DNA from 2 places in the Geobacillus sp. DSP4a genome. Region 2 is predicted to be linked to the other one. Evidence: a T-box and tRNA genes for the amino acid it is inferred to sense, from the RefSeq annotation. Region 2 holds a T-box; the other holds one or more tRNA genes.
What was found. A T-box is a leader RNA that pairs with one kind of tRNA and senses whether it is charged. The one in region 2 lies ahead of ETC02_RS02965 (valine--tRNA ligase), so its partner is inferred to be a tRNA-Val.
Positions count from the first base shown of each region.

Region 1 (15,788 bases), on a different contig from region 2:
ACAGGAAAAGGATATGCCGGCATCCCCGCCAAGCGGCCGTTTCACGGCGGGTATCTCATCCGCCCGTTTTTAGCCGTCAGCCGGGCGGACATCGAGGAGTATTGCGAAAAGGCAGGGCTCGCCCCGCGCCGCGACCCAAGCAACGAAAAAGACGACTACACGCGCAACCGGTTCCGCCGCTATATTATTCCGTTGCTGAAACAGGAAAATCCGCGCTTGCATGAGCGATTTCAACAATATAGTGAAATGATGGCGGAAGATGAGCAGTTCTTGGAGGAATTGGCAATCGACGCGCTGAATAAAGTAATGGAAAAACAATATAATGAAGTTGTGTTGCATCTCCGCCCGTTTCTCGCATTGCCTCGGCCGTTGCAGCGTCGGGTGTTGCAGCTTTTGCTGCTTCGCCTTTACGACGCCGTTCCGGCGGCGTTGACTTTTGTACATATCGGTCATATACTGATGCTTTGCGAACGCGCCCGCCCTTCCGGACAAATTGATTTGCCAAAAGGGCTCAAAGCGATCCGCTCGTATGACCGCTGTTTGTTTACGTTTGGCGTCCAAAGCGGCGCTCCAAGCTATCAGCTTGACTTGCCGGTTCCAGCGCTATTGCCCCTCCCAACCGGTGGTGCAATCGTGAGTGAATTTAGGGAACACTATCCGAAGGGACGGCTGGGAAACGATTCGTTTGTGGTTGACCCCGATGCGGTGTCCCTTCCGCTTCGCGTGCGGACGCGCCGCGAGGGCGACCGGATGGTGCTGAAAGGGACGGGAGGCACGAAAAAAATTAAAGAGATTTTCATTGAAGCCAAAGTTCCGCGGACGGAAAGGGATGGCTGGCCGATCGTCGAAGATGCCGACGGCCGCATTCTCTGGGTGCCAGGGCTGAAAAAATCGGCTTTTGAAGCCGAAGACCGCGGGCAAGCCCGTTATATCCTGCTCCATTATGAGGCGATGAACAGCTAGGAGGAAAAAAGATGGGAATGAAAGACGATATTCAAAAAGTGTTGATCACTGAGGAGGAAATTCAGGCGAAAGTCAAAGAACTGGGCGGCTTGTTGACGAAAGAGTATGAGGGGCGTTTTCCGCTCGCCGTCGGCGTCCTCAAAGGGGCGATGCCGTTTATGGCCGATTTGCTCAAACATATCGATACATACTTGGAAATGGATTTTATGGATGTGTCAAGCTACGGCAATGCGACTGTTTCATCCGGTGAAGTGAAAATTGTCAAAGACTTAAATACATCGGTTGAGGGCCGCGACATTTTGATCATTGAAGACATTATCGACAGCGGGTTGACGCTCAGTTATTTGGTGGATTTGTTCCGCTACCGGAAAGCGAATTCGATTAAAATCGTCACCCTCCTTGACAAGCCGTCGGGCCGGAAGGCGGATATTCAGGCTGATTACACTGGATTTACCGTCCCCGACGAATTCGTTGTCGGCTATGGCCTCGATTATGCTGAAAAATACCGCAACCTCCCGTTTATCGGCGTCTTAAAGCCAGAAGTGTACCAAAAGTGAAGCGATTGTCGTGCACCGGCCGAATTGTTTGTATTTAAGCAAATTTCTATGCTAGTATTGAGTATAGTGTGTTTCATATGGGAGGAGGCAAGAAATGAACCGGATTTTCCGCAACACCATCTTTTATTTGCTGATTTTCCTCGTCGTGATCGGCGTCGTCAGCTTTTTTAACGGCACGAACCAGCGGGCTGAGCCGATGACGTACGATGCGTTTATCACTCATCTGGAAAACGGGGACGTTGAGTCGTTTTCCATTAAGCCGGAGCGCGGCGTATATGAAATCAAAGGCCGATTGAAAACATACAATGAAGGTCAGTATTTTTCCACTTATGTCATGAACAGCGACAAAGTGCTGGACCGCATCGATGCGGCGGCGGCACGGACGCGGGTGGAAGTTGTGCCTGCGGATGAAACGAGCGGATGGGTGACGTTTTTCACTTCCATCATTCCGTTTGTGATTATGTTTATTTTGTTTTTCTTCCTTTTGAATCAGGCGCAAGGCGGCGGCAGCCGGGTGATGAATTTCGGCAAAAGCCGGGCGCGGCTGTATACGGATGACAAGCGGAAGGTCCGTTTTCGCGATGTGGCTGGAGCGGACGAGGAAAAAGAAGAGCTCGTGGAAATTGTTGAGTTTTTGAAAGATCCGCGCAAATTCGCCGAACTCGGCGCCCGCATTCCAAAAGGGGTGTTGCTTGTCGGGCCGCCGGGGACCGGGAAAACGTTGTTGGCGCGCGCAGTTGCCGGGGAAGCGGGCGTGCCGTTTTTCTCGATCAGCGGGTCGGATTTCGTAGAAATGTTCGTTGGGGTTGGCGCTTCGCGCGTGCGCGACTTGTTTGAAACAGCGAAAAAGAACGCACCGTGCATCATTTTCATCGACGAGATTGACGCCGTCGGCCGCCAGCGCGGCGCCGGCCTTGGCGGCGGCCACGATGAGAGGGAGCAGACGCTCAACCAGCTGCTTGTGGAAATGGACGGTTTTAACGGCAATGAAGGCATCATCATTATTGCGGCAACAAACCGGCCGGACATTTTAGACCCGGCGCTGTTGCGCCCGGGCCGCTTCGACCGGCAGATTACCGTCGACCGGCCGGATGTGAAAGGGCGCGAAGCGGTGTTGCGCGTGCATGCCCGCAACAAGCCGCTCGATGAGTCGGTTGATTTGAAGGCGATCGCCATGCGCACGCCGGGATTTTCCGGCGCCGATTTGGAAAACTTGTTGAACGAGGCGGCGCTCGTTGCAGCGCGCCGCAACAAAAAGAAAATCGACATGAGCGACATCGACGAGGCGACCGACCGCGTCATTGCCGGACCGGCGAAAAAAAGCCGCGTCATTTCGGAAAAAGAGCGGCGGATCGTCGCGTTTCACGAAGCTGGGCATACGGTCATCGGCATGGTGCTTGCCGACGCGGAAATGGTGCATAAAGTGACGATCGTTCCGCGCGGCCAAGCCGGAGGCTATGCGGTCATGCTGCCGAAAGAAGACCGGTACTTTATGACGAAAGCCGAATTAATGGATAAAATCACCGGCCTGCTCGGCGGGCGCGTCGCCGAGGAAATCGTGTTCAACGAAGTGAGCACGGGGGCCCACAACGATTTTCAGCGGGCGACAAACATCGCGCGCCGGATGGTGATGGAGTTCGGCATGAGCGAAAAGCTTGGTCCGCTGCAATTCGGCCAACCGAGCGGGCAAGTGTTTTTAGGACGCGACTTGCATAATGAGCAAAATTACAGCGATAAAATTGCTTACGAAATTGACTTGGAAATCCAGCGCATCATTAAAGAGTGCTACGAAAAGGCGAAGCAGATTTTAACGCAGCACCGTGACAAACTGGATCTAATCGCCACAACGTTGTTGGAAGTCGAAACGCTTGATGCGGAACAAATTAAACATTTATTTGAGCACGGCACGCTGCCGCCCGACCGCAAAGGCCGCGATGAAGCAGGCAAGGGCGACATCGACGTGAAAATCAATATTCAAAAGAAAGAGGAGTAATCGATGTCTCTATTCAGAGGCATCTTTTTTTTAGCCGCGGCTCCGTAGGTTGGCGCTGTTTTTTTCCGCGGGAAAGTCAAGTATGATATGATAGAGAAAGGAACTTATTGAAGAAAAGTGGGGAATGAGGCCATGATTTTTGTGTTGGACGTCGGCAACACCAATACCGTGTTGGGGGTTTATGACGGCGATGAATTAAAACACCATTGGCGCATCGAGACGAGCCGGGCGAAAACGGAAGACGAGTATGGCATGACCATCAAGGCGCTCTTGAGCCATGTCGGCTTGCAGTTTTCCGACATCCGCGGCATCATCATTTCTTCGGTTGTGCCGCCGATTATGTTTGCCCTTGAACGCATGTGCTTAAAATATTTCCACGTAAAGCCGCTCGTTGTCGGACCGGGCATTAAAACCGGGCTGGACATTAAATACGATAATCCGCGCGAAGTGGGCGCCGACCGGATCGTCAATGCGGTCGCGGGCATCCATTTGTACGGCAGCCCGCTCATTATTGTCGATTTTGGCACGGCGACGACGTATTGTTATATTAACGAACATAAACAATATATGGGAGGGGCTATTGCCCCGGGAATTATGATTTCGACGGAGGCGCTGTTTGCGCGGGCAGCAAAATTGCCGCGCATTGAAATCGCCCGTCCGGACGATATCATCGGCAAAAATACAGTCAGCGCCATGCAGGCCGGCATTTTATACGGATATGTTGGACAAGTGGAAGGCATCGTGTCGCGCATGAAGGCGAAAAGCAAAGTTCCGCCGAAAGTCATCGCCACTGGCGGCCTTGCGCCTCTCATTGCCGGCGAATCGGACGTGATCGATGTCGTGGATCCGTTTTTGACGCTGACAGGCTTAAAATTGTTGTACGAGAAAAACACCGAGAAAAAAGGATGAAGGGTTTGGTGAAGATGGGAGATTACTTAGTCAAAGCGCTCGCCTATGACGGACAGGTGAGGGCGTATGCGGCAAGGACGACGGAGACGGTGGCGGAAGCGCAGCGCCGCCATCAAACGTGGCCGACCGCCTCGGCGGCGCTCGGACGGGCGCTGACGGCCGGCGTTATGATGGGAGCAATGTTAAAAGGGGATGAAACGTTGACCATCAAAATTGATGGCGGCGGGCCGATCGGCACGATTTTAATCGACAGCAATGCCAAAGGGGAAGTGCGCGGCTATGTGACCAATCCGCACGTGCATTTCGAGCTGAATGAACACGGGAAACTCGATGTCGCGCGGGCGGTCGGCAAAAACGGGATGCTGACGGTCGTCAAAGACCTCGGGCTGCGCGACTTTTTCACCGGTCAAGTGCCGATCATCTCGGGGGAGCTCGGTGAGGATTTCACCTATTATTTCGCTTCTTCCGAGCAAATCCCGTCGTCCGTCGGCGTCGGCGTGCTCGTCAACCCCGATTACACGATCCGGGCCGCGGGAGGGTTTATCATTCAATTGATGCCTGGAACGGAAGAACAAACGATCAGCCGCATTGAGGAGCGGTTGAAACAAATTCCGCCTGTGTCGCGCATGATTGAAAACGGCCTAACACCGGAGCAAATATTGGAACAATTAGGCGGCGGCGTCCGGGTGTTGGAGACGATGCCGGTGTCATTTGTCTGCCGCTGTTCGCGCGAGCGGATCGCGGATGCGCTCATCAGCCTGGGGCCAGGGGAGATTCAAGATATCATCGACAAGGAAGGGCAGGCGGAAGCGTCGTGCCATTTTTGCAATGAAACGTACCATTTCGACAAAGCGGAGCTGGAACAGTTGAAACAACTCGCAAAAAAAGAATGAAAACAGTAAAATGATTGACAATTACGCCAATAGTTGATACATTGGAGACAAAGTCGATAAAATTAATGGGGATTAGAGGTGGAACCATGGCACGCACAGTCAACTCGATAACCGAATTGATCGGCGATACGCCGGCCGTGAAACTGAACCGCATCGTTGATGAAGACAGCGCGGATGTGTATTTGAAACTGGAATTTATGAACCCGGGCAGCAGCGTCAAAGACCGGATTGCATTGGCGATGATTGAGGCGGCGGAAAAAGAAGGAAAACTGAAGCCAGGCGATACGATCGTCGAACCGACAAGCGGCAACACCGGAATCGGGCTGGCAATGGTCGCGGCGGCGAAAGGATACAAAGCAGTGTTGGTCATGCCGGATACGATGAGCTTGGAGCGCCGCAACCTGTTGCGGGCGTATGGAGCTGAGCTGGTGCTCACGCCGGGCGCTCAAGGAATGCGTGGTGCGATCGAAAAAGCGGAAGAGCTCGTTCGCGAGCATGGCTATTTTATGCCGCAGCAATTTAAAAACGAGGCGAACCCGGAAATCCATCGCTTGACGACCGGGAAAGAGATCGTGGAGCAAATGGGCGACCAGCTTGATGCGTTTGTTGCCGGCGTTGGCACGGGCGGAACGATCACCGGAGCAGGCAAAGTGTTGCGCGAAGCTTACCCAAACATTAAAATTTACGCCGTTGAACCGGCCGATTCCCCAGTCTTGTCGGGAGGAAAACCGGGCCCGCACAAAATCCAAGGGATCGGCGCTGGCTTTGTTCCAGATATTTTGGATACGAGCATTTACGATGGGGTTATTACGGTAACGACGGAAGAAGCGTTTGCGGCTGCCCGCCGCGCCGCCCGCGAAGAAGGCATCCTTGGCGGCATTTCGTCCGGCGCTGCCATTCATGCAGCGTTGAAGGTGGCGAAAGAGCTCGGCAAAGGGAAAAAAGTGCTTGCCATCATCCCGAGCAATGGGGAGCGCTATTTGAGCACGCCGCTTTACCAATTCGAAGACTAAGCAGCTTTACTTTCGGCAGGGGTGACCCTGTCGAACTTTTTTATATTTATGGGTGATATGAGCGCCGACTCATTGTACAATAAGGATAATGATGAGCGTCGTAAAGGGGTTGGCTGTGATGAAACAAAGACGAAGGCGGCTGAAGCGGACCATTCATTACAGCGGGCGGGATTGGTTTTATCAGTATGAGCAACTGGCATACGGCCGGCGGCACCACGTGTTGCTGGAGAGCGGACAAGGGGGAAGATACAGCATCATCGGCCTCAATCCGAGCGGGATCATTCGTGCCGCCGGGCATCAGCTGTCCATTATCTATCGTGGAAAAGAAACGGTGCTGAACGGGCCGCCGCTCGAGTTGCTGCAGCAATGGTTTTCACAACGTGTGGCGCCGGGGGAGGGGGAGCCGCTCCCGTGCCAAGGCGGGTTGGTCGGCTATATCAGCTATGACGCCGCTCGTTATATCGAACGGCTTCCATCGCTGGCTGTAGATGATTTGCAGCTGCCGTCTATGCAGTTTTTTGTATTTGACGATGTGGCGATTTACGATCATCAAACCGATCGCCTTCATTTGCTCGCTTATGCAGATGAAGGGGAAGAAGGAGAAGCGGAGCGGCGGTTGGAGATGTATGAACGGCTGTGGCTTGAAGAGCGAAGCAGCCCGCCGGTTTGGCCGTCCGTTGTCTCATCGGCTTGTCCATCGGTTTCCATGACAAAGGAGCAGTTTATGGAAGCGGTCCGCCGCGTTCAACATTATATTGCAGCGGGCGATGTGTTCCAAGTCAATTTGTCGGTGCGCCAGTCCCGTCCGCTGTTGACTCACCCGTTCGCTGTGTACAAACAACTGCGGACCATTAACCCGTCGCCGTACATGGCGTATGTGCATACCCCTGAATGTCAAATTGTCAGCGGTTCGCCGGAGCTGCTCGTCCGCAAGCAGGGAGAACGGCTGGAAACACGCCCGATAGCCGGAACCCGCTCGCGCGGACGCACGGAAGCGGAAGACGGGCAAATCGCCCGCCAACTGCTAGCCAGCGAAAAAGAGCGGGCCGAGCACGCCATGCTCGTTGATCTTGAGCGGAATGACCTTGGGCGTGTCTGTGTCTATGGGACGGTGCGTGTCGATGAGTGGATGACGGTGGAAAAGTATTCGCATGTGATGCATATTGTTTCCCACGTATCCGGCATCATGGCTCCGGAACATGATGCGTTTTCTGTTATTCGTGCGATGTTTCCCGGCGGAACGATCACCGGCGCTCCGAAAGTGCGGACGATGGAAATCATCGAAGAATTGGAGCCGGTTCGCCGCGGTTTGTACACCGGTTCGATCGGCTGGATCGATTTTCAAGGGAATATGGAGCTAAACATCGCCATCCGCACGATGGTTGTGAAAAACGGGCTGGCCCATGTGCAAGCAGGCGCAGGCATTGTCATCGATTCCAACCCGGAGCACGAGTACAAAGAATGTTTGAAAAAAGCCGCTGCCCTCTGGAAGGCGAAAGAGCTGAGCGAAGCAGAGACTCTATTTCAGAGCATGAGGTGAGAAGGATGATCGTCATGATCGATAACTATGATTCGTTTACGTACAATTTGGTGCAATATTTAGGGGTTTTAGGCGAAGAGCTGCTTGTAAAGCGGAACGACGAAATTACGGTGGACGAGATTGAGCGGCTTCATCCCGATTTTATCATGATTTCCCCCGGCCCATGTACACCGAATGAGGCGGGAATCAGCTTGGCCGTTATCGATCGCTTCGCCGGCCGCATCCCGATTTTTGGCGTCTGCCTCGGCCATCAGGCGATCGCCCAGGCGTTTGGCGGCCGCGTCATCCGTGCCCCAAGGCTGATGCACGGGAAAACGTCGTCCGTTTACCATGACGGGGAAACGATTTTCCGCGGCGTGCCAAGCCCGTTTACAGCGACGCGCTACCATTCCCTTATCGTTGAGAAAGAGACGCTTCCAGACTGTTTCATCGTGTCGGCTTGGACGGACGAAGACGAAGTGATGGCCATTCGCCATAAAACATTGCCAATCGAAGGAGTACAGTTCCACCCGGAGTCGATTATGACCAGCCATGGGATGCAGCTGCTGAAAAATTTTATTGATACGTACAAAAAGGCGTGATGGGCATATGTATGTGTATGTCAATGGGGAGATTGTCCCGTATGAGGAGGCGAGGGTTTCGGCGTTTGACCACGGTTTTTTATACGGGATCGGCTTGTTTGAGACGTTCCGCACGTATGAGGGACATCCGTTTTTGCTTGACGATCATTTAGCGCGGCTAAATCGCGGGCTTTCCGAGTTGCGCATCCAAAAGCAGGTAAGCCGTGCGGAGGCGCTCGGGATCATCGAGCGGTTGCTCAGGGCCAATGGTCTTCAGGACGCCTATGTACGTTTCAACGTCTCGGCTGGGGTTGGCGGTCTTGGCTTGTCGATGGAGCAGTATAGCCATCCAACGGTGATCGTCTATATGAAGCCGCTGCCGCCATCCGCCCCTCCAGAAGGGAAAGAAGGGGTCGTTTTAACAACGAGGCGGAACAGCCCTGAAGGCGATGAACGGTTAAAATCGCATCATTATTTAAACAATATAATTGGAAAGTGGGAGCTTGGCCGCCGTGTGGATGTGGAAGGCATTTTTTTAAATCGGGACGGGCAAGTAGCCGAGGGAATCGTTTCGAATATTTTTTGGGTCAAGGACGGCGTTGTCTACACCCCGGCGCCGTCTGTTGGCATATTAAACGGCGTTACGAGGCAGTTCGTCATCGCCTTGCTCGAACGGCTTCATATCCCGATTAAAGAGGGAGCGTATCCCCTGTCCCATTTGCAGGAGGCTGATGAGGTCTTTATTACGAATTCACTGCAGGAAATTGTGCCGCTTCACCGCATCGGCCGCCGCTCTTATAGCGGAAAACATGGCCCGGTGACCTGTTCGCTGCAACATCATTACCGCCGCTTTACCGATACATTATGGACGAGGAACGAACTGAAAGAAAGGATGAACGAATGATGGCAACGATGACGCGTTCCTTTGTATTAAAATGCCGCGGGCATGAGCTGGATTTGCGCCAAAAAACGTTGATCATGGGCATTGTCAATGTGACGCCTGACTCGTTTTCCGACGGCGGCCGGTTTTATGAAGTGGAAAAAGCAGTCGAGCATGCGAAACGGCTCGTGGCGGAAGGAGCCGACATCATTGACATCGGCGGTGAATCAACTCGTCCGGGGGCGGATCCAGTGCCGCTTGATGAAGAGCTACAGCGCGTCATTCCGGCAGTCAAAGCGATCGCCGATGCGGTGGACGTGCCGATTTCCGTCGACACGTATAAAGCCGAGGTCGCAAGGCAGGCCATTGAAGCGGGAGCGCATATCATCAACGACGTTTGGGGCGCCAAAGCCGATCCGGATATGGCCCACGTCGCCGCTTCGTACGGAGTGCCGATCATTTTAATGCACAACCGTCACGATATGGCATACCGCGATCTCATTTCCGACATGATCGCCGACTTGAAGGAGAGCATCCGTATTGTCAAACAGGCGGGAGTAAAAGAGGAAAACATTATTGTAGATCCGGGGATCGGATTTGCCAAAACGGTTGAACATAACCTGGAAGTGATGCGGCGTCTCGATGAGTTTGCTGCTTTGGGATACCCACTTTTGCTTGGCACATCGCGCAAACGGTTTATCGGCCATGTGCTCGATGTGCCGGTTGAGGAGCGGGTCGAAGGAACGGGGGCGACGGTTTGCCTTGGCATCGTGAAGGGGGCGCATATCGTCCGCGTCCATGACGTATTGCCGATCGCCCGCATGGCGAAAATGATGGATGCGATGCTCGGGAAAGGAGAGAGCGGCCATCGATAAAATTTATATTCAAGGTATGGAATTTTACGGTTATCACGGAGTGCTCCGAGAAGAAAACGTCCTCGGCCAGCGGTTTTTGGTCGATGTGGCCCTTGAGCTCGACTTGCGTCCAGCCGGCCGGAGCGACCGTCTCGAGCATACGGTGAACTATGCGGAAGTATACGAGCGCTGTCGGACGATCGTGGAAGAGAGGACGCTCGCCTTGATCGAAGCGGTTGCCGAGGCGATCGCGGATGAGCTGCTTGCCGCTTTCCCCGCCGTTCAGCGGTGCACGGTGAAAGTAATCAAGCCGAATCCGCCCATTCGCGGCCATTATCAGCATGTCGCCGTTGAAATCTACAGGGGGCGGTAAGATGGAAAACATTGCGTATATTGCTTTAGGTTCCAACCTTGGAGATCGTGCGTACTATTTGCGTTCAGCCGTCGCGGCGCTTCATCGCCATAAGGGAATTTTTGTCACATCGGGTTCGTCCATCTATGAAACCGACCCGGTCGGTTACGTCAACCAAGACAAGTTTTTAAACATGGTGATTGAGGTGGCGACCGCTTTGTCGCCATTTGCTTTGTTTGACGTGACGCAACAAATCGAACAGGAATTTGGCAGGAAAAGGGAAACTCGCTGGGGGCCGCGCACGTTAGACCTTGACATTTTGTTGTACAATCATGAAAATATTGAGACAGAGCGACTTGTCATTCCGCATCCGCGCATGGCGGAGCGGGCGTTTGTTTTAATCCCGTTGCTCGAGATCAATTCCCATTTGACAATACCGAACGTTCCGGAACCGTTAGCAGACATTATTGACCGACTACCCGACAAAAAAGGAGTTCGTGTATGGAAGCAGAAAGATGGGGAAGACGTATTCGCGCTTTTCGAAAGCTGAAAGGATATACACAAGAAAAGTTGGCCAAGGAACTCGGCATTTCCGTTTCGATTCTCGGCGAAATTGAACGGGGGAACCGGATGCCGTCCGACACGCTTGTCGGACAGATCGCCGAGCGGCTGAACGTATCGGTTGAGGAGCTGGCACCGCCAAAGTTCGAATCAAACAGGTAGAAAGGAGGCGTTTTTATGTTTCGCATTGGTGATGTGGAAATTCAAAACCGTGTCGTCCTTGCGCCGATGGCAGGCGTGTGCAATTCGGCTTTCCGCCTGACCGTAAAGGAGTTCGGCGCCGGTCTTGTATGCGCAGAGATGGTGAGCGATAAAGGAATCGTATACAACAATGAAAAGACGTTAAATATGCTCTATATCGACGAACGCGAAAAGCCGCTCAGCTTGCAAATTTTCGGCGGTGAAAAGGAAACACTTGTCAAAGCAGCGAAATTTGTCGACAAAAATACAAATGCCGATATTATCGACATCAACATGGGCTGCCCAGTGCCGAAAATTACGAATTGCGATGCCGGAGCGAAATGGCTCCTCGACCCGAACAAAATTTACGATGTCGTCGCCGCCATTGTCGACGCCGTCGAAAAACCCGTCACGGTCAAGATGCGAATCGGTTGGGATGACCAACATATTTACGCTGTTGAAAACGCCCAAGCGGTCGAACGCGCCGGCGGCAAAGCCGTCGCCGTCCATGGACGGACAAGGGTGCAAATGTATGAAGGGAAGGCGAATTGGGACATCATTAAGCAAGTCAAAGAGGCCGTCAACATTCCAGTCATCGGAAACGGTGATGTCAAAACGCCGCAGGATGCCAAGCGGATGCTCGAAGAAACTGGGGTTGACGGCGTGATGATCGGGCGGGCGGCGCTCGGCAACCCGTGGATGATTTATCGCACGGTCCGCTATTTAGAAACAGGGGAGCTCATTCCCGAACCGACCCCAAGGGAAAAAATCGATGTCTGCCTGCTGCACTTGGACCGTCTGATCGCCCTTAAAGGCGAGTACATTGCGGTGAAAGAAATGCGCAAGCACGCGGCTTGGTATTTAAAAGGCATCCGCGGGGCAGCGAAAATCCGCAACGCCATCAACGAGTGCGAGACGCGGGACGAATTGGCCGCGCTCTTGCTTCAAGTCGCCGAAGAAGCGGAAAGCCGGGCGGCGAACGCCGAAGCCGTTTAACGGATTTCCGAAAGAAGTCTCCCACCTCAAGGAACGCGAAGGGTGTAACCCAGTGAGTAAGTGGGAGATGAATGTTGGTTGGCGTTAGCCAACGAATAGGATAGAATATGGCTAGAACGGACACCTTCGGAACGAAGGGAAGCGTAAAGGGTTCTGGTGTGTGGCTTACCGTTCGGCGAACACGCACAAGTCGCTTGAAGCCTTCACCTCTAAGCGAAGCGTAGGTGGCGGGTAGTTCACACAACGGAGATGACGTTCATGCAGCGGAAGACTGCCAGCGGGTGCTGGCAGTATTTTTCGTAAAAAATCGCTAAATGGAGTGAATGAGGTATGAGCCATGAAGAATTGAACGACCAACTGCGCGTCCGCAGGGAAAAGCTGAAAAAAATTGAGGAATTGGGTGTCGATCCGTTTGGCAAACGGTTCGAGCGCACGCATAAAGCGGAAGAGCTGTTTGAACTGTACGGAGATTTGTCAAAAGAGGAACTCGAAGAGCAACAAATCGAAGTCGCCGTCGCCGGCCGCATCATGACAAAGAGAGGCAAGGGAAAAGCGGGCTTTGCTCACATCCAGGACGTGACGGGACAAATTCAAATTTACGTCCGCCAAGACGATGTTGGCGAACAGCAATACGAGCTGTTTAAAATCTCCGACCTCGGCGACATCGTCGGCGTGCGCGGCACGATGTTTAAAACAAAGGTCGGCGAACTTTCGATCAAAGTATCGTCGTATGAATTTTTAACAAAAGCGCTGCGTCCGCTGCCGGAAAAATACCACGGCTTAAAAGATATCGAGCAGCGCTACCGCCAACGCTACCTCGATTTAATTATGAATCCGGAGAGCAAAAAGACGTTCATCACCCGCAGTCTCATTATTCAATCGATGCGCCGCTATCTTGACAGCCATGGCTACTTGGAAGTCGAAACACCGATGATGCACGCCGTAGCAGGCGGTGCGGCGGCGCGCCCGTTCATTACGCATCATAATGCGCTCGATATGACGCTGTATATGCGGATCGCCATCGAGCTGCATTTGAAACGGCTCATCGTCGGCGGCTTGGAAAAAGTGTATGAAATCGGGCGCGTTTTCCGGAATGAAGGCATTTCCACCCGCCATAACCCGGAGTTTACGATGCTCGAATTGTACGAGGCGTATGCCGACTTCCGCGATATCATGAAATTAACGGAGAACTTGATCGCTCATATTGCCACGGAAGTGCTTGGCACAACAAAAATCCAGTACGGCGAACATCTTGTCGACTTGACGCCTGAATGGCGGCGCCTCCATATGATCGATGCGATCAAGGAATATGTCGGCGTCGATTTCTGGCGGCAGATGAGCGACGAAGAGGCGCGGGAGCTGGCCAAAGAACACGGTGTCGAAGTCGCGCCGCACATGACGTTCGGCCATATCGTCAATGAATTTTTTGAACAAAAAGTAGAGGATAAACTGATCCAGCCGACGTTCATTTACGGCCACCCGGTCGAAATCTCGCCATTAGCCAAGAAAAACCCAGACGACCCGCGCTTTACCGATCGGTTTGAGCTGTTCATCGTCGGGCGCGAACATGCGAACGCCTTTACGGAACTAAACGACCCGATCGATCAGCGTCAACGGTTTGAGGAGCAGCTGAAGGAGCGCGAACAAGGAAACGATGAAGCGCACGAAATGGACGAAGATTTCCTCGAAGCGCTCGAATACGGCATGCCGCCGACGGGCGGACTCGGGATCGGGGTCGACCGGTTAGTCATGCTTTTGACCAATTCACCGTCCATTCGCGATGTATTGCTCTTCCCGCAAATGCGCCATAAATAACCACGATCGTCCCCTGTTGCGAACAACGGCAGGGGACAGTTTGTTATGAGAACTCGATTCAAGAAAAAGCCGGCTGCTGCCAGCCCCTAAGAAGGCCGGTGAAAAACAACGGATTCGTTTGGTTTTTGAGAAATCGAAAGGAACGAAGTTATAGTGTTGCAAAGTTTCTCAATTTGCCGCCCGTCCTAGACAAATGGGAAGATCTAAACCGGAAAATCGTTGATCATTACTATCGTCTTGGCAAATCATATTTGCATCATACACCACTCGCATTTGCCTATAACACGTACCAACGCTAATTTTCGTTCGACGATTGACTTTTAGTCATAGAATGTATATAATGAGCAATGTTGTTTTTGAGAACAAAACAAAAAACGAAATGAGTTGACAAGCTTTCTTCAGTGTGTTATATTATGATAGCACGTGAGACGTCAATAATGACGCACAAAAGGATATTGACAAGCAAACAAATTTGATTATAATATAACTTGTCTGTTCTGTTGACTGCCTAGTGATGATAGCGGAGGGGAAACACCCGTTCCCATCCCGAACACGGAAGTTAAGCCCTCCAGCGCCGATGGTAGTTGGGGCCAGCGCCCCTGCGAGAGTAGGTCGTCGCTAGGCAACAGCGTGGAGGATTAGCTCAGCTGGGAGAGCACTTGCCTTACAAGCAAGGGGTCGGCGGTTCGATCCCGTCATCCTCCACCATTTATATACCATGAGCCATTAGCTCAGTAACGAGCGTTGCATCTTCGAGTTCGCTGCGAGTTGCCCCGACGCACTTGACTTCTTCGAATAAGCTTGTAGAGGAAGGGGCAGGTAGAGTGAAATGAAGCTTAGAGTGTTATCCCAACCATGAGCCATTAGCTCAGTAGGTAGAGCAACGAGCGATGCATCATCGAGTTTGCTACGAGTTGTCCCGACGCATCTTGCATCTTCGAATACGCTAGCAGAGGAAGGGACATCGTTCACTGTGAGTGTATACCCAACCATGAGCCATTAGCTCAGTAGGTAGAGCAACGAGCGTTACATCATCGAGTTGGCTGCGAGTTGTCCCGACGCATCTGACATCTTCGAATATGCTAGTAGAGGAAGGGACATCGTTGTCTCGGAGTGTTATTGAACCCATGAGCCATTAGCTCAGTAGGTAGAGCATCTGACTTTTAATCAGAGGGTCGGAGGTTCGAGTCCTCCATGGCTCACCACCAACTATATATTTGCGGGTGTGGCGGAATTGGCAGACGCGCTAGATTCAGGGTCTAGTGCCCTTTACGGGCGTGGGGGTTCGAGTCCCTTCACCCGCATAATGATTTGGGCGGAAGTAGTTCAGTGGTAGAACACCACCTTGCCAAGGTGGGGGTCGCGGGTTCGAGTCCCGTCTTCCGCTCCATTTATTTGCCTATTAGCCGGGGTGGCGGAATTGGCAGACGCACAGGACTTAAAATCCTGGGGTAGGTAACTACCGTGCCGGTTCGAGTCCGGCCCTCGGCACTTGCGCTCGTAGCTCAATTGGATAGAGCATCTGACTACGGATCAGAAGGTTAGGGGTTCGAATCCTCTCGAGCGCGTTAGCGGGAAGTAGCTCAGCTTGGCAGAGCACATGGTTTGGGACCATGGGGTCGCAGGTTCAAATCCTGTCTTCCCGATAGCGGCCGCATGGGGCCTTAGCTCAGCTGGGAGAGCGCCTGCTTTGCACGCAGGAGGTCATCGGTTCGATCCCGA
Region 1 covers NZ_SDLD01000023.1:394-16,181, reverse strand. The annotation lists gene tilS (tRNA lysidine(34) synthetase TilS) at 1-963, shown strand, start outside; gene hpt (hypoxanthine phosphoribosyltransferase) at 975-1,520, shown strand; gene ftsH (ATP-dependent zinc metalloprotease FtsH) at 1,615-3,513, shown strand; gene ETC02_RS09590 (type III pantothenate kinase) at 3,646-4,422, shown strand; gene hslO (Hsp33 family molecular chaperone HslO) at 4,437-5,315, shown strand; gene cysK (cysteine synthase A) at 5,402-6,328, shown strand; gene pabB (aminodeoxychorismate synthase, component I) at 6,447-7,868, shown strand; gene pabA (aminodeoxychorismate/anthranilate synthase component II) at 7,874-8,449, shown strand; gene pabC (aminodeoxychorismate lyase) at 8,457-9,332, shown strand; gene folP (dihydropteroate synthase) at 9,329-10,183, shown strand; gene folB (dihydroneopterin aldolase) at 10,176-10,535, shown strand; gene folK (2-amino-4-hydroxy-6-hydroxymethyldihydropteridine diphosphokinase) at 10,537-11,064, shown strand; gene ETC02_RS09545 (helix-turn-helix domain-containing protein) at 11,016-11,237, shown strand; gene dusB (tRNA dihydrouridine synthase DusB) at 11,253-12,251, shown strand; gene lysS (lysine--tRNA ligase) at 12,582-14,066, shown strand; rRNA gene rrf (5S ribosomal RNA) at 14,574-14,690, shown strand; tRNA gene ETC02_RS09525 (tRNA-Val) at 14,699-14,774, shown strand; tRNA gene ETC02_RS09520 (tRNA-Lys) at 15,196-15,271, shown strand; tRNA gene ETC02_RS09515 (tRNA-Leu) at 15,286-15,370, shown strand; tRNA gene ETC02_RS09510 (tRNA-Gly) at 15,382-15,456, shown strand; tRNA gene ETC02_RS09505 (tRNA-Leu) at 15,472-15,557, shown strand; tRNA gene ETC02_RS09500 (tRNA-Arg) at 15,561-15,634, shown strand; tRNA gene ETC02_RS09495 (tRNA-Pro) at 15,639-15,712, shown strand; tRNA gene ETC02_RS09490 (tRNA-Ala) at 15,725-15,788, shown strand, end outside.
Region 1: it has a tRNA-Val gene. The T-box ahead of ETC02_RS02965 (valine--tRNA ligase) is inferred to sense a tRNA for this amino acid. The anticodon was not compared.

Region 2 (15,788 bases):
TTTTCCATGGAGGGACGATGAATGGCACTGTCATTTGACCGCCATCGCCGTTTGCGGCAAACGGCTGCGATTCGGGCGATGGTGCGTGAGACGCATCTTCGCGTCGAGGATCTCATTTATCCGCTGTTTGTGGTCGAGGGAAGCGGCATTAAGCGGGAAGTGCCGTCGATGCCAGGGGTTTACCATTTATCGCTTGACCGTTTATCTGAGGAAGTGGACGACATCGCCAAGCTTGGCATTCCCGCCGTCATGGTGTTTGGTGTGCCGAATGAAAAAGATGAAGTCGGTTCGCAGGCGTATTGCGAAACAGGGATTGTTCAGCGGGCAATCCGCCAAATCAAAGCTGAACACAAAGATCTAGTCGTCATTGCGGATACGTGTTTATGTGAATATACGAGCCACGGCCATTGCGGCGTCGTCGAAAACGAGCGCGTGCTGAACGACCCGTCGCTCGAGCTCCTCACCAAAACGGCGGTGAGCCAAGCGCAAGCCGGCGCCGACATCATCGCGCCGTCGAACATGATGGACGGCTTTGTCGCCGCCATTCGCCGTGGGCTTGATGAAGCAGGGTTTGAGTATGTGCCGATCATGTCGTATGCAATCAAATACGCTTCGGCATTTTACGGCCCGTTCCGTGATGCCGCCGACAGCGCGCCGCAGTTTGGCGACCGGAAGACGTACCAAATGGATCCGGCCAACCGCCTTGAGGCGTTTCGCGAGGCGGAGTCGGATGTCAAAGAAGGCGCTGATTTCTTGATGGTGAAGCCAGCGCTTGCCTACATGGATATTATCCGCGACGTCAAAAACCGTTTTCCGCTTCCGCTTGTCGCCTATAACGTGAGCGGCGAGTATGCGATGGTCAAAGCGGCGGCGCAAAACGGCTGGATCGATGAGAAGCCGGTCGTCATGGAAATGTTGACAGGGATGAAACGGGCGGGCGCGGATTTGATCATTACGTATTTTGCCAAAGATGTCGCCCGCTGGCTGGCTGAATAGAGAGAGAGGAGGGCGGAAGCATGCGAAGCTACGAACGGTCAAAAACCGCTTACGAAGAAGCGGTGAAATTGATGCCGGGCGGGGTGAACAGCCCGGTGCGCGCCTTCAAGTCGGTCGGGATGACGCCGATTTTCATGGCGCGCGGCCAAGGAGCGAAAATTTACGATATTGACGGCAATGAGTACATTGATTACGTACTGTCATGGGGTCCGCTCATTTTAGGGCATGCCAACCCGCAGGTCGTGGAAGCGTTGAAGCGCGTGGTGGAACAAGGCACAAGCTTTGGCGCTCCGACATTGCTTGAAAATGAGCTCGCCAAGCTCGTGATTGAGCGGGTGCCGTCGGTGGAAATCGTGCGGATGGTCAACTCCGGTACGGAGGCGACGATGAGCGCCCTCCGCTTAGCGCGCGGCTACACGAAGCGCAACAAAATTATCAAATTTGAAGGCAGCTACCACGGCCACGGCGATTCGCTGCTCATTAAAGCCGGCTCCGGCGTGGCGACGCTCGGCCTGCCGGACAGCCCGGGCGTGCCGGAATCGGTCGCCCAGCATACCATCACGGTGCCGTACAACGATTTGGACAGCGTCCGCTATGCGTTTGAGCGGTTTGGCGAAGACATCGCCGCGGTGATCGTCGAACCGGTCGCCGGCAATATGGGCGTCGTTCCACCAGTGCCTGGCTTTTTGGAAGGGCTGCGCGAGGTGACGAAACAATACGGAGCCTTATTGATTTTCGACGAGGTCATGACCGGGTTCCGCGTCGATTACCACTGCGCCCAAGGGTATTATGGCATTGAGCCGGATTTGACGTGCCTTGGCAAAGTGATCGGCGGCGGCTTGCCGGTTGGGGCGTATGGGGGAAAAGCAGAAATTATGGAGCTCGTCGCACCGAGCGGTCCGGTGTACCAAGCCGGCACGCTCTCCGGCAATCCGCTCGCCATGACGGCCGGGTACGAGACGCTCCGCCAGCTGACGCCGGAAACGTACGAAGAGCTTGGCCGCAAAGCGGCGCGCCTTGCGGATGGGCTTCATCAGGCAGCAGAGAAATACGACATCCCGCATACGATCAACCGCGCTGGGTCGATGATCGGCTTTTTCTTCACGAACGAGCCGGTGGTCAACTACGAGACAGCGAAAACGTCCGACTTGGAGCTGTTTGCCGCTTATTACCGGGAAATGGCGAATGAAGGCATTTTCCTGCCGCCGTCGCAATTTGAAGGGCTGTTTTTGTCGACGGCGCACAGTGATGATGATATTGAATATACGATTGCCGCTGCTGAGCGGGTGTTTGCCCGTCTGCGCGGATAAGGAAAGGGGCTGCCGACCGTCGGCAGCCCAATTTTTTATCATACCGCCTCGTTTCCGTTCATACAATGGATAATGTCATAGAAACTATTTGCCGAAGGGACGGAAGGAGGAGGCCCGGTTGGAGCAATCGTATTTGCGTTTTTCATTGGAAGAATCGGTCTGGTTTAAAAGAGGACAGGAAGTCGCCGAGTTTTTATCCATTTCTCTTGATCCGGTCATTTCCGTCGATGAGTACGACCAATATATTACGATCCGCGGCGCGCTTGAGTTGAGCGGCGAATTCCACCAAGCGGGCGAAGGGCAGGCTGAAGCGGATGACGACGTGTTTGAGCTGGCTGGTTATCGGTTCATTCAGCACATTTCGGTGCGCGAAGACGGGATCAGCGAACTGTCGCACCGCTTTCCAATCGATATTACGATTCCAAAAAACCGCATTCGTTCCCTTGAGGATGTGTACGTGACGGTTGAATCGTTTGATTATGATTTGGATGAAAACGGAAGATTGCTGATCACTGCCGACATTTCGATCAGCGGCATCAGTGAAGCGCCGCTTGACGATGATTTGCCGGACGATGAGGAGGACGATGAGCCGCTGTTTGCCCCGTTTGAATCAATCGCCCGCAAGGAAGCGGCCGGTGAGGAAGCGTTTGCTTCCGTGGATGATCTCACCGATGAGGCGGATGAACAGCCGGCTTTTGCCGCCGACGAAACGACGGTTTCCGTCATGGAGCCGGCCGCCATGCGTCATGAAGAAACGGAGGCTGAGGAAGAAGAGGAGGCCAAAGAGCCGTTTTTGCCGCTTGAGACGGAAACGAAGGCGGTCAGCGCACAGACGGAGGAAGACATCGCTTCGCTGCTGCCGCCAACTGAGGCGAAGGTATCGATCGGGGCGGCGAAAAAGGCGGTTGAGGAAGAAGAAGAAACGAAAACAAAAAGCGAAAATGCGCTTTACTTGACGAAACTGTTTGCGAAAAGCGAGGAGAAAGAGTTTACGAAACTGAAAATTTGCATCGTCCAGCAAGGAGATTCATTGGACAAGATTGCCGAACGGTATGATGTGACCGTCTCACAGCTTTTGCGCGCCAATGATTTGGAAAGCCCAGATGACATGCACGAGGGGCAGCTGCTCTATATTCCGGCCATGGCGGGAAGCCGTCCTTTCGCCTGAAAGGGACGCTTTCCGTTTCTGATCAGTAAGGGGGCGTAACGAATGGCCGCACAGGCTGACCGATATGAGGCTGTGCTCGCCCAGTACGGTCTTCGTCCAGAGCGCATGGAGCAGCGAGGCAAAGCCGTCAAGGTATACACGAACCGCGGTGTTTTCGCCTTAAAGCCGCTTGAAAGCGAGCAAGAAGCCGCCGCCGTTTGGCAGTCTCTCCAGCATGGCGGCCCCCGTTGTCTCCCGCTTTACCTGACGCGGCGGCGGTCGCTGTTTGCCACAGAAGGCGGCCGTCTTTATTATTTGCAAGCATGGCATGGCGGCGAATCAAAGGTGGAGAAGGATGCGGTGGACGCCTTTTTTCGCGAGCTCGCCCGCCTCCATCGCGCCACCGTCCGTACGATCGAGGTGAGTGAGGAAGAGGCGGCGGCGTACCGAAAGCAAAAAAAGGACGAATGGCAACGGGCGCGGATGGTTTGGGAAGAACGGATTGAGCGGTACGAAGCGGCGTGGTACATGTCTCCGTTTCAGCTCCAATGCTGCACCTATTTTCATGAGGTGATGCGCGCGTACTCGTTCGCTGAAGAACGGCTCGATGTGTGGGAAGAGACGCTCGAAGAGACGAAGCAATGGCGCATCGCCTGGGTGCACGGCAAAGCGCGCCTCTCCCACCATCTCCCGCCGTATTGGATCAGTTGGGAGCGGGCGCATTGGAATTCGCCGCTCTTTGATGTGATCGCCGCGCTCCGTTTTCACGTACAGACAATGCCGCCGCTTGGGCGCGAGTGGCTTGAAGGGATGGGGGAGTACGAGAAGGAGCTGCCGCTGTCCGACGGGGAGCGGGCGTTTTTATACAGCCATTTGGCGGAGCCGCGTGGGTTTGTCCGCTGTTTGGAGCGGTATGAGGCCGCTTCGCGGAACGAGCGGAACGAACGGGAATATGTGGCCGCGTTGCAGCGTCGTTATTTGGCGTTCAAAAATATGGAGGCGCTCGTTATGCACCTTGTCCAACGCGACGCCGCGCGGCAGCAGGAAGAAGCGGTGGACAACGAACCGCCGGCGGATGAAAGCAGCAATGGTTAAATCGATTTTGAATGCAGCCCAAACAAAATGGCGTCCCACTAAATCCATTCCAGATGGAGCGCCACGGCAATGAAAACGAAGATGGCCAATAAAATGACATCAAACGTCGTTGGCAGAAAAATAGTGCGGATCGCTTGAAAAATGGTGAGCGGGATGATCACTTGGGCGCAGACGGCGCGCACTTGCCGAAGCCAAGGCGGCCATGAATACGGGTTGAATCGCCGCATCGGTGTTCCCTCCTTCCCGGGTTTACTATACAATATGAAACAACAAAATGTTTGTCACCAACCGCCGGCCAATGGAATAAATAAATAAAAACTTGGCAAAGATGATGGACAATGGTAGTATAATAATCGAACAATGATGACAAAAGCGAAGACGGGGAGGAGTACAGCGGTCCGCGCCTGCAGAGAGGGAAATCAGAAGCTGCGAGATTTCCTAGGATGACGGCTGCTGGAAGGTCGCCCTTGAGCTGCTTCTTTGAAAGGCGCTGCTGCCGAGTAGAGGAAGCCGGCATCATGCCGTTATGCCAATGAAGCGCTTAAGCCTTTGGGCTTAAGAAAAAAGGTGGTACCGCGAAAGCAGCTCCTTTCGTCCTTTTTGGATGAAAGGGGCTTTTTTGCTTGCCGGCTGTGCGGCATTGCTTAGTGGGAAGCCGCCGTCGGCCGCATTGTCCATCATGTTGAAGGAGGGAAATGAAACATGGCACAGCACGAAGTGTCGATGCCGCCCAAATACGACCATCGCGCCGTTGAAGCCGGGCGCTACGAATGGTGGCTGAAAGGAAAATTTTTTGAAGCGACCGGTGATCCGAACAAACGACCGTTTACGATCGTCATCCCGCCGCCCAACGTCACCGGCAAATTGCACTTAGGGCATGCGTGGGATACAACGCTGCAAGACATCATTACGCGCATGAAGCGGATGCAAGGGTATGACGTCCTGTGGCTTCCGGGAATGGATCACGCCGGCATCGCCACCCAGGCGAAAGTCGAGGAAAAATTGCGCCAGCAAGGGCTGTCGCGCTACGATTTAGGCCGGGAAAAATTTTTAGAAGAAACGTGGAAGTGGAAGGAAGAATACGCCGGCCATATTCGCAGTCAATGGGCGAAGTTAGGGCTTGGGCTTGATTACACGCGCGAGCGGTTTACGCTTGACGAAGGGCTTTCCAAAGCGGTGCGCGAAGTGTTCGTCTCGCTCTACCGGAAAGGGCTCATTTACCGCGGCGAATACATCATCAACTGGGATCCGGTGACGAAAACCGCGTTGTCGGACATTGAGGTTGTTTATAAAGAAGTGAAAGGCGCGCTCTACCATATGCGCTATCCGCTCGCCGACGGCTCCGGCTTCATCGAAGTGGCGACGACCCGTCCGGAGACGATGCTCGGCGATACGGCCGTTGCCGTGCATCCGGATGACGAGCGGTACAAGCATTTGATCGGCAAAACGGTCAAGCTGCCGATCGTCGGCCGTGAAATTCCGATCATTGCCGATGAGTACGTCGACATGGAGTTCGGCTCTGGGGCGGTCAAAATTACGCCGGCGCACGACCCGAACGACTTTGAAATCGGGAACCGCCACAACTTGCCGCGCATTCTCGTCATGAACGAAGACGGCACGATGAACGAAAACGCCTTGCAATACCAAGGGCTTGACCGGTTTGAATGCCGGAAACGGATCGTCCGCGATTTGCAAGAACAAGGCGTTCTCTTTAAGATTGAAGAGCATGTTCACTCGGTCGGCCATAGCGAACGAAGCGGCGCAGTTATTGAACCGTATTTGTCGACGCAATGGTTCGTGAAAATGAAGCCGCTCGCCGAAGCCGCCATCAAGCTCCAGCAAACGGACGGCAAAGTGCAGTTCGTGCCGGAACGGTTTGAAAAAACGTATTTGCATTGGCTTGAAAACATCCGCGACTGGTGCATCTCGCGCCAGCTTTGGTGGGGGCATCGCATCCCGGCATGGTACCATAAAGAAACAGGCGAAATTTACGTTGACCATGAGCCGCCAGCGGACATTGAAAATTGGGAACAAGACCCCGATGTGCTTGATACATGGTTCAGCTCGGCGCTTTGGCCGTTCTCGACCATGGGCTGGCCGGATACCGACTCGCCGGATTACAAGCGCTACTACCCGACCGATGTGCTGGTCACCGGCTATGACATCATTTTCTTCTGGGTGTCGCGCATGATTTTCCAAGGGCTTGAATTCACCGGAAAGCGTCCATTCAAAGACGTGCTCATCCACGGCCTCGTCCGCGACGCCCAAGGGCGGAAAATGAGCAAATCGCTCGGCAACGGCGTCGATCCGATGGATGTGATCGACCAGTACGGCGCCGATGCGCTCCGTTACTTCTTGGCGACCGGCAGCTCGCCGGGGCAAGACTTGCGCTTCAGCACAGAAAAAGTCGAAGCGACGTGGAATTTTGCTAACAAAATTTGGAACGCCTCGCGCTTTGCCTTGATGAACATGGGCGGCATGACGTACGAGGAGCTTGATTTGAGCGGCGAAAAAACGGTCGCCGACCATTGGATTTTAACGCGTCTCAACGAAACGATCGAGACGGTGACGAAGCTCGCTGAGAAATACGAATTCGGCGAAGCGGGGCGTACGCTGTACAACTTTATTTGGGACGACTTGTGCGACTGGTACATTGAAATGGCGAAATTGCCGCTTTACGGTGACGACGAAGCGGCGAAAAAGACGACGCGCTCCGTGTTGGCGTATGTGCTCGACAACACGATGCGCCTGCTTCACCCGTTCATGCCGTTCATTACCGAGGAAATTTGGCAAAACTTGCCGCATGAAGGCGAATCGATCACCGTCGCTCCGTGGCCGCAAGTGCGCCCTGAGCTGTCGAACGAAGAAGCCGCGGAAGAAATGCGGATGCTCGTCGACATCATCCGCGCCGTCCGCAACGTCCGCGCCGAAGTGAACACGCCGCCGAGCAAGCCGATTGCGCTCTATATTAAGGTGAAAGATGAACAAGTGCGGGCGGCGCTCATGAAAAACCGCGCCTATCTTGAGCGGTTCTGCAACCCGAGCGAGCTCTTGATTGATACAAACGTTCCCGCGCCGGACAAAGCGATGACGGCGGTCGTCACCGGCGCCGAGCTCATCATGCCGCTTGAAGGATTGATCAATATTGAGGAAGAAATGAAGCGGCTTGAAAAAGAGCTTGACAAATGGAACAAAGAAGTCGAGCGCGTCGAAAAGAAACTGGCGAATGAAGGCTTTTTGGCGAAAGCGCCGGCTCATGTCGTCGAAGAAGAGCGGCGCAAGCGGCAAGATTACATCGAAAAACGAGAAGCCGTCAAGGCGCGCCTCGCCGAGCTCAAACGGTAGACAAACGATCTGGCGGTTGATTATGATGAAGACGAATCCGCTTTCCTGTGGATTCGTCTTTTTCGATGGATCATGATGGAAGGTTTGTCATATTCTGGGAAGAGGTTTGTTGTCAACATATACTCGCTTTCGCCACGCTTCTCGATGTGTGGCGCATCTGCCGCATGAAACCGGCAGCATGGGCAAGACAGCAACAAACAAGGAGGACGATGAACATGGTTCGAACGTATGAAGAAGCAGTCGCTTGGATTCACGGGCGGCTGCGGCTCGGCATGAAACCGGGATTGAAACGGATGGAATGGATGATGGAACAACTCGGCCACCCGGAACGCCGCGTCCGCGCCGTCCATATCGGGGGAACGAACGGCAAAGGGTCAACGGTCGCCTATTTGCGCTCGATTTTGCAGGCGGCGGGCTATTCGGTCGGCACGTTCACCTCGCCGTATGTCGAGCAGTTTAACGAACGAATCAGCATCAACGGCGAACCGATTTCCGATCAAGAGATCGTCGAGCTCGTGCGAGTCATTCAGCCGCTTGCCGATGAGTTGGAACAAACAGAGTTTGGCGGACCGACCGAGTTTGAAGTGATCACGGCGATGATGCTGTATTATTTTGGAAAACAGAACATTCAAGACATCGTGCTCATTGAAGTCGGGCTCGGCGGCCGCTTGGACTCAACCAACATCATTTATCCGCTCGTTTCCGTCATTACAAACGTCAGCTACGATCATATGAACATTTTAGGCGATACGCTTGGGCAAATCGCCGCGGAGAAAGCCGGAATCATCAAATCGGGCGTGCCGCTTGTGACGGCGGTGAAGGAACCGGAGGCGTGGGAAGTGATCGCCAAAACGGCGGCGGAGCGGAAGGCGAAAACATATCGTCTCGGCGTCGATTTCACCGTTTCCGACCGGCAGGCGACGGTGGAAGGGGAGCAGTTTTCGCTTGTCACGCCGTTTGCCGAATATCGCGATTTGCGCATTCAAATGCCCGGCGCCCATCAAGTCGAAAACGCGGCGGTGGCGGTGATGGCGGCAGAGTTGTTGCGCCTTGGCTATTCGTTTTTGATCGAGCCGGAGCATATCGCCGATGGGCTGGCCACAGCCGCTTGGCCCGGCCGGTTTGAGCGGGTGAGTGATAGTCCACTCATCATCCTTGACGGCGCCCATAACGAAGCCGGGATTCGCTCGCTCGTGGAGACGGTGCGCGCCCATTATCCTGACAAACGCGTCCATGTCTTGTTCGCCGCGCTGACCGACAAGCCGCTGGAGCGGATGATTCAGCTGCTTGATGAGCTCGCGGATACGATCACATTTACGACGTTTGATTTTCCGCGCGCGGCAGCGGCGGAACAGTTGGCGGACCTTTCGTCCCATCCGCAGAAAGCGGTGACAGGTGATTGGATCGGTTGGATCGGGGAAAAGAAAAACCAAATGGGGAGCGATGAGTTGATGCTCATTACAGGATCGCTTTACTTTATATCTGAAGTGCGAAAACGTTTAAAAAAATAATGCCAAGCGATGAAAAGGATTGATATAATGGAAGAAAGATAGTTCTTTTGGCGCGGGAGGGGAGGCGCATGAAGCGGTGGCGCGGCTGGCTTTTATGGGGAATGTTGTTTTGGCTGATGGCAAGCCTATGGCCGATGAAAGCAGGTGTTGTGTATGCCGATCAAACAGAGGGGGCCATTACGTTCGTTTCGGATGAGAAGATTGAGGGATGGGCGACCGCACCAGGGAGCGGCAACGGGCAAGGGAACAGCATTCGCCACTTTATGATTCGCATTCAGCCGAAGGAACAAAGCGGCACGGCAGTCAGCTACCGAGCCGAAGCGGTGGAAACGCCGGCGGACCGAAACGGTGAGAAAAAGTATACGTTTTCTCTTGATATGCGCGGCAAGTGGCCGTCGGCTCCGGGAACGAGGGAGACTTACCAAATCACCGTCGATGCGTATCGTGTGTTAGGAAATGGAAAAGAGGATGTGTATTTTTCGTTCCCACAGACGCCTTATCAATATACGAGGCAAACTGAGGCGAGCACGGCGAAATTGGATTTTTCCCTTTCGTTTTCACAGCCGGAATACGCCAAGCCGCCGAACGGCAATGCCGAAGGACGGCTCGATGTGACGCTCATTCCACAAGGGGCCGTTTCGTCGCCCGTCCGTCCGCCGATCGACGTTGTGTTTGTGTTTGACGTCTCCGGCTCGATGACATGGGAGAAGCTTTCGAGCGCCAAGACGGCGCTCCGCTCGGCTGTCGATTACTTTAAAGCCCATTTCCATCCGAATGACCGGTTTGCCCTCATTCCGTTTTCCGACCAAGTGAAACAAGTCGTTCCGTTTGGGGATCAGCCGAATGTCGCCGCCCAACTCGAGAAAATTCGGACGGTCGGCGACAGTTTGACCGCTGGAGGCGGCACGAACTATTCGGCTGCTTTGTCTCTTGCTAAATCGTATTTCACGGATCCAACGAGGAAAAAGTATATCATTTTCTTAACGGATGGCATGCCGACGGTGTTGAATGCAGTCGATACGATTACGTATCGGGAGGTCAAGCAGAATTTTCGGGATGGATATTCCTATACAGGGAATAGAGTAACCGATTCTCTTTCGGTCACATACGAATTGTACAGCGATGGACGGACTGCCGGTATCCGTTTTACCGACAACAAAGGATATTCTCGCCGATTTTACAGCGACGGCCAAGATTATGTTAATGGATGGCGGGTGTCTTGGGATAACGGCTATTCGTTCACTTACAGCAGCATTGAAGGAAAAATCCGAGCCGATGCCACAGCGGTGGCAAAAACGCTCGGGATGAACAATATCACCTTTTACTCAATCGGCTTCGGCGACAATGATGAAGTCGATATGGACTATTTACGGTCGCTTTCAGCGACTGCCGGCGGCGAGGCGCGGCAAGGAACGGTGCAAAATTTGACCGCTTTGTTCCAGCGCTTTTCCCAGCTCGCTACGACGCCGGCGCTTACAGGCACAGTGCGCATCCCGCTTTCGTCGTTTGGCGGTAATGTCGCCGTTGCGGAAAACGGCCAAGTATGGCTGGATGAAAACAAGCAAAACGCGTATATTTCGTTTTCCATTCCGTATCAAGTCGGACAAAGCGCTCCTCCGCCCGTCACGGTTTCCATTCCGGTTTCGTTTAAGGCGAAAGGGACGTATACGTTCAATGCTGAATTGACCTATCGGGATGTATACGGCCAACTGCAGCCGTCGATGACGAAATCGGTGACGGTTACGGTCAAGGATGAAGCGCCGCCGTCCTTTACAGGCACGGTGAAATTGCAAGGATTGGTCAATAAGGTTGATAGCTTGATCAAGCGGGGAACGGCTGATGGGGAAGACAACCGCTTCCGGGCCACGTATTCGTTGTCGCTTGTCGGGTATGTCGGTAATGCGACTGGGACGATCAGCAACGTAAAAATCGTTCAAGAGCTTCCTGACGGCATCTCTGTCGTCCCCGATGGCAAAGTGGTGACGTACGAGGAAAATGGGAAGCGTTATGCACAATGGTCATTTGCCAACCAGACGTTCGACTACAGCCAATTGAATAAGCTGATGCTCTCGGCGCAATGGGTGATGCAGGCTGACTTTGCCATGAACAGTGTTCAATTGCCGCCAGCTTCGGTGACATTCACCGACAGCCGTTATGGCGCCAAAACATCGACGCTCGTTCCGCCGGCGGAACGAATCGGCATGACAGTTCGTTTGGATGATTTTCCGAATTTTTACTACGAAGGGGATGGAACGGGTACTATTACAAAACATAAATTTTCTGCTTTATCAGACGACACTGTCGGACGGGCGAATCCTAATTCATATGGATTGTTGCCGTTGCCTGTTAAAGCGCTGGAGTATGACCCGAATGATGACGGCGTGCTGCTTGTCACTTACCGCAATGGCCGGACGGTGCGCGTCGCCTTGAAACCGCAGCTGTCGATCATAACGGAAAGCGGTGTGGCGGAAAGCGGCGCTGTGATCACGGAAGCGCCGACGGTTCGCGTGACCGAGCTTGTCGCCGGTGAACGGGTGACGTATGAATACGAAATCGCGCGCAACGGCTCGTCGTCCGATTGGCAGCTGCTTGGTCCGCCGCATGTCATTTCGGTTGCTGATGACGGCGAATATACGGTTGCCGTGCGTTCGAGCGGCGGGTTGACGCGCGGCGATGGAACAACGAGCGTGTCGTTCCGTTATATGAAGCTTATTCGCAATTTGACGCTCGGCGATTACAGGCGGGAAATGAACGTTGGCGAAACGCAAACGATTCCGGTGATCATTGAACCGGATGATGCGACAAACAAAACGCTTATGTGGGAATCAAGCGACCCGGATATTGCTTCTGTCGGCCATAACGGTGTTGTAACAGCAAACAAACCGGGAACGGTTACGATCACCGTCCGCGCGACTGATGGCAGCAACGCGTCGGCATCGGCGGCCATCAAGGTGATGAATCCGTACGTGGCGCTTCAAGGTATGGAGTTCCGCCGTCCGGTGATCTATATGAATCTGGACGATCCTCCGCTCGAAGTGGCGGGGCAGCTCCGCTTTAGCCCGGAAAATGCGACGGATAAAACGCTCCGCTCAGTGACGTCATCCGATTCGAGATTTGTCAACATTGTTCAGCAAAATGGAGGATGGTATTTGCAGGCTGTGGATGTTGGATACGCGGTTGTGACGGCGACCGCCAATGCGAGAACGCCGGATGGCAGGCCAATTCAAGCCTCAGTGTGGGTCTTTGTCCAACCGCGTGAAGATGAGGGGGGAAGCGTCAGCAACGGTGGGCGTTGGTAATGATGAAAAAAGCGGCCTCCTGAATTGGAGATCCGCTTTTTTTCGTTTGTCCAGGGGATCGAGAGGATGAGAGAGGGAATTTAGCCGTCTTCGTTCACTCAACTTCAAGCCGGTCGGCGACGAGCGAGATTTGATTGACAAACGGCAATCCTGTTCCTTGTTCGACTAACACCCGTGGATTATATTTGACGATCAGACGGGATTGTTGCATGTCAGAGCTTGGAATGAAGTTCCCAGGCTCACCGTCTTTCGGCTCGATCCGGCCGCGAAAGGCGTTGATGACGAGCCCGTTGATGTCTGTATCCGGAGCAGCCGCTCCGTTCCCGCGGGCGAACAACCCGCCTTCAATGTACAAATACGATCCGACAGCATAAATCGTCGCGCTGCTGTCCGTATAAAAATACCCTTTTAAGTTCGGGATTTCACTTGAGTCTTGAAATTCATTGATGCGGGCGATATCGAGCGTGCCTTTGGACAACAACACGAGCCCTTTTCCATCCGCTCCGTCGATATGGCTGTTGTAAATGGTCGTCTTGCCAGTGACGTAAATGCTCGCGTTCAACGCCAAGTTTCCGGTGAGCGTCAAATCACCGAACACGATCAAATTGCCGCGTACAGCCGCTGTTGATTTTGTCGGTCCTTCAATGCGGAGATCGCCATTGACAATGAGCCATTGGTTTTGGCCATTTTGCTGCACGTCAATGTCGCGATAAAGGGTGATCTCCTTCCCTTCTGCGTCCAACCAAAGCGGCTTGTCTTTTGGCATCTGATTGATGGATTGTTCATACGGCGTTTCGTCGTCTGTCACGACCCGAGCCAAATTCCCTTCTTGATCAAGCTCCCGCGCTACATCGAGCGGCGGCTGGTGATCGTTTTCAATGCGCTCGATATACGCTTGTTGGGTTTCAGGCGACAACGGCGAGAGACCGGCTGCTTGAAGCAATTTATCTTTCACGGTGCGCTCGAAATCAGTATCGATGAAATCGTCCGTCTCTTGTTGAATGAGAGGGCCGCCATCGTCCGGCCATCCTGGGAAGAAAAGACCTTCTTCCATTTGGAAAGCTCGGCCGCCAGTCTTCCAGCAACTGCTCGTTTGCGTGCATGAAAACAGCAGCTTGTCATGAATGTGCCAAATCGAATCGCTCATTGATGCGGGCAGTCCGGCATCGATAGGAGCGATCGTTAACTCGCCGCTTTTTTTCACGTAGTTTGCCGCGTTGCTGATGTAAGCGCTTTGTCCGGCGTATACGTTTCCTTGCTCCACGTAGACGCCGCCGTTTAAGATGACGGTTGCTTTTGATCCGAGCGCGTATTTGAGAAAGCTGGGCGTATTTGTTAAAAAGACGAGCCGTTTGACTTTCCGCTCGCGATGGCCGTCCGTAAACGGTTTGGACAAATCGAGCGCGCGGAGGAACACTTTGTTCGTCGGAATGTTGTACAAGCGATAGGACACGTCTTCCACCTCCACGCCGTAGCGCGCTTTCAGCTTGCCGGCGATCGTATCCGGGCCGGGGGTGTCCTCGTTAATGCCGAGAAAGGCATCCCATTGACTGGGGGTGAAAATGTCATGACGAACAAAAAAATCGTCGTCTGAAAGCTCAGCTTTAAGTTCAGCAATTGCTTCATTAAGCGCTGTTTTGGCTTCATGAAACGATTCGATGTTCTCGACGCGCACCGCGGTAAATCGCGCTTGCTGGACGGCGACTGTTAAAATCGTCAAGCCGAGCAAAAAAAAGAGGGTGATCATGAGCATTGTTGTCACCAAGCTGTAGCCAGCAGCGTTCAAGCGCAGTCGGTTCATCGCGGCCCCTCCCTTCATAGGACAAAATTTCGGAACGTAATACTTAAAAGCCGAATTCTGTTGTTAATGTAAACGGCGGCACATACAGCCAACCACTCGGATCGGCGTGTCGACGGTCGGAGACAATGAGACGGATCGTCATGACGCCGCTGCGGCACAGGTTGCCTTCTTTTCGTGCGCAACGGAATGAAAACGATGAAGAGTCGTCCAGCAAAAAGCGGGAAGAGGTGATCGTTTCGCCATTGATCGCGAGCGCGCCGTCTTGGATGGACATCGTCATCCGCTCGATGCTTTCCGGCTTTTTCTCTTCGCGGGAGACAAGTCCGGTGTCCGCATCGGCTTTGAATTCTTGGTTTTTCACAAAAGTGACGGCCGTTAACGGCTTGTTTTCTTCTTGACTTTCCATTCCATCCGGAGAGAGCGTGTACAGCTCGTTCATTATTCGGGCCATGGCGTAGTCTGCTTCGCTGCGCAAGTCGTTTTCGATGCCGATGCGCTCGTAGGCGCGAATGCCGGTTAAAAACACTGTGTAGATAGCGCCGATGATGAGCAAAGAAATGGAAACGGCGGCCAACAGCTCGATCATCGTCATGCCGGCTTCGCTTCTAGCGGATTGTTTCATCGGTGATCACTCCTTCGACCCACGCCGTTTCGTTCGTGCGCTCGCCCCAACGGACGGAGGTGTATAATTTGATCATGTAGCCGCCGGCGTTTGATTCGGCTGCTTTTTCCGTTTCAGCGCGGATGCGCGCCTGCAGCGGCGCAGGCAAGGAAGCGAATTCCGACGATGAAGTGAATGCATCCCATGCCTCCTTGTCGTATCGGACAAGGTAAACGGAAGCTTCGTAACGGACATTGTTGATTTTCGGGGCGAACTGCGCTTCACATACCGTATGCAGTTGGCCAGATTCACCGGGAAAAAACAGCGCCGCCAACGATTCGTTGCCGCAATTGTCTTTTGTTAGCTCAAGAAACGGTGTTTGATGGTCTTCCATATACTCTTTTAGCCGGGAGAAATCTGCGTTTTTTTCAAAATAGACAGCGACGCCGCGGGCGACGTTGACGGCCACCGTCCGACCTTGGTTGTAAGACGTATGCATCATCGCATTCGTGAAAAAGTAAAACAAACCGATCGCGACGCCCGATAAAAGAGTGATGGCCAGCAACGTTTCGATCAACGTAAATCCTGCTTGACGACTAGGAAGAGGAAAATTGCTTCCCGCCATTTGTCATAACCTTCTTTCAAAATATGTAACTTTATTATACAATATTTTCGAGTTGAAC
Region 2 covers NZ_SDLD01000005.1:8,371-24,158, reverse strand. The annotation lists gene ETC02_RS02995 (uroporphyrinogen-III synthase) at 1-21, shown strand, start outside; gene hemB (porphobilinogen synthase) at 22-996, shown strand; gene hemL (glutamate-1-semialdehyde 2,1-aminomutase) at 1,017-2,306, shown strand; gene spoVID (stage VI sporulation protein D) at 2,425-3,474, shown strand; gene ysxE (spore coat protein YsxE) at 3,517-4,548, shown strand; gene ETC02_RS02970 (hypothetical protein) at 4,587-4,775, opposite strand; T-box leader at 4,915-5,150, shown strand; gene ETC02_RS02965 (valine--tRNA ligase) at 5,251-7,893, shown strand; gene ETC02_RS02960 (bifunctional folylpolyglutamate synthase/dihydrofolate synthase) at 8,109-9,404, shown strand; gene ETC02_RS02955 (VWA domain-containing protein) at 9,473-12,703, shown strand; gene ETC02_RS02950 (hypothetical protein) at 12,798-14,504, opposite strand; gene ETC02_RS02945 (PilW family protein) at 14,548-15,126, opposite strand; gene ETC02_RS02940 (type IV pilus modification PilV family protein) at 15,110-15,730, opposite strand.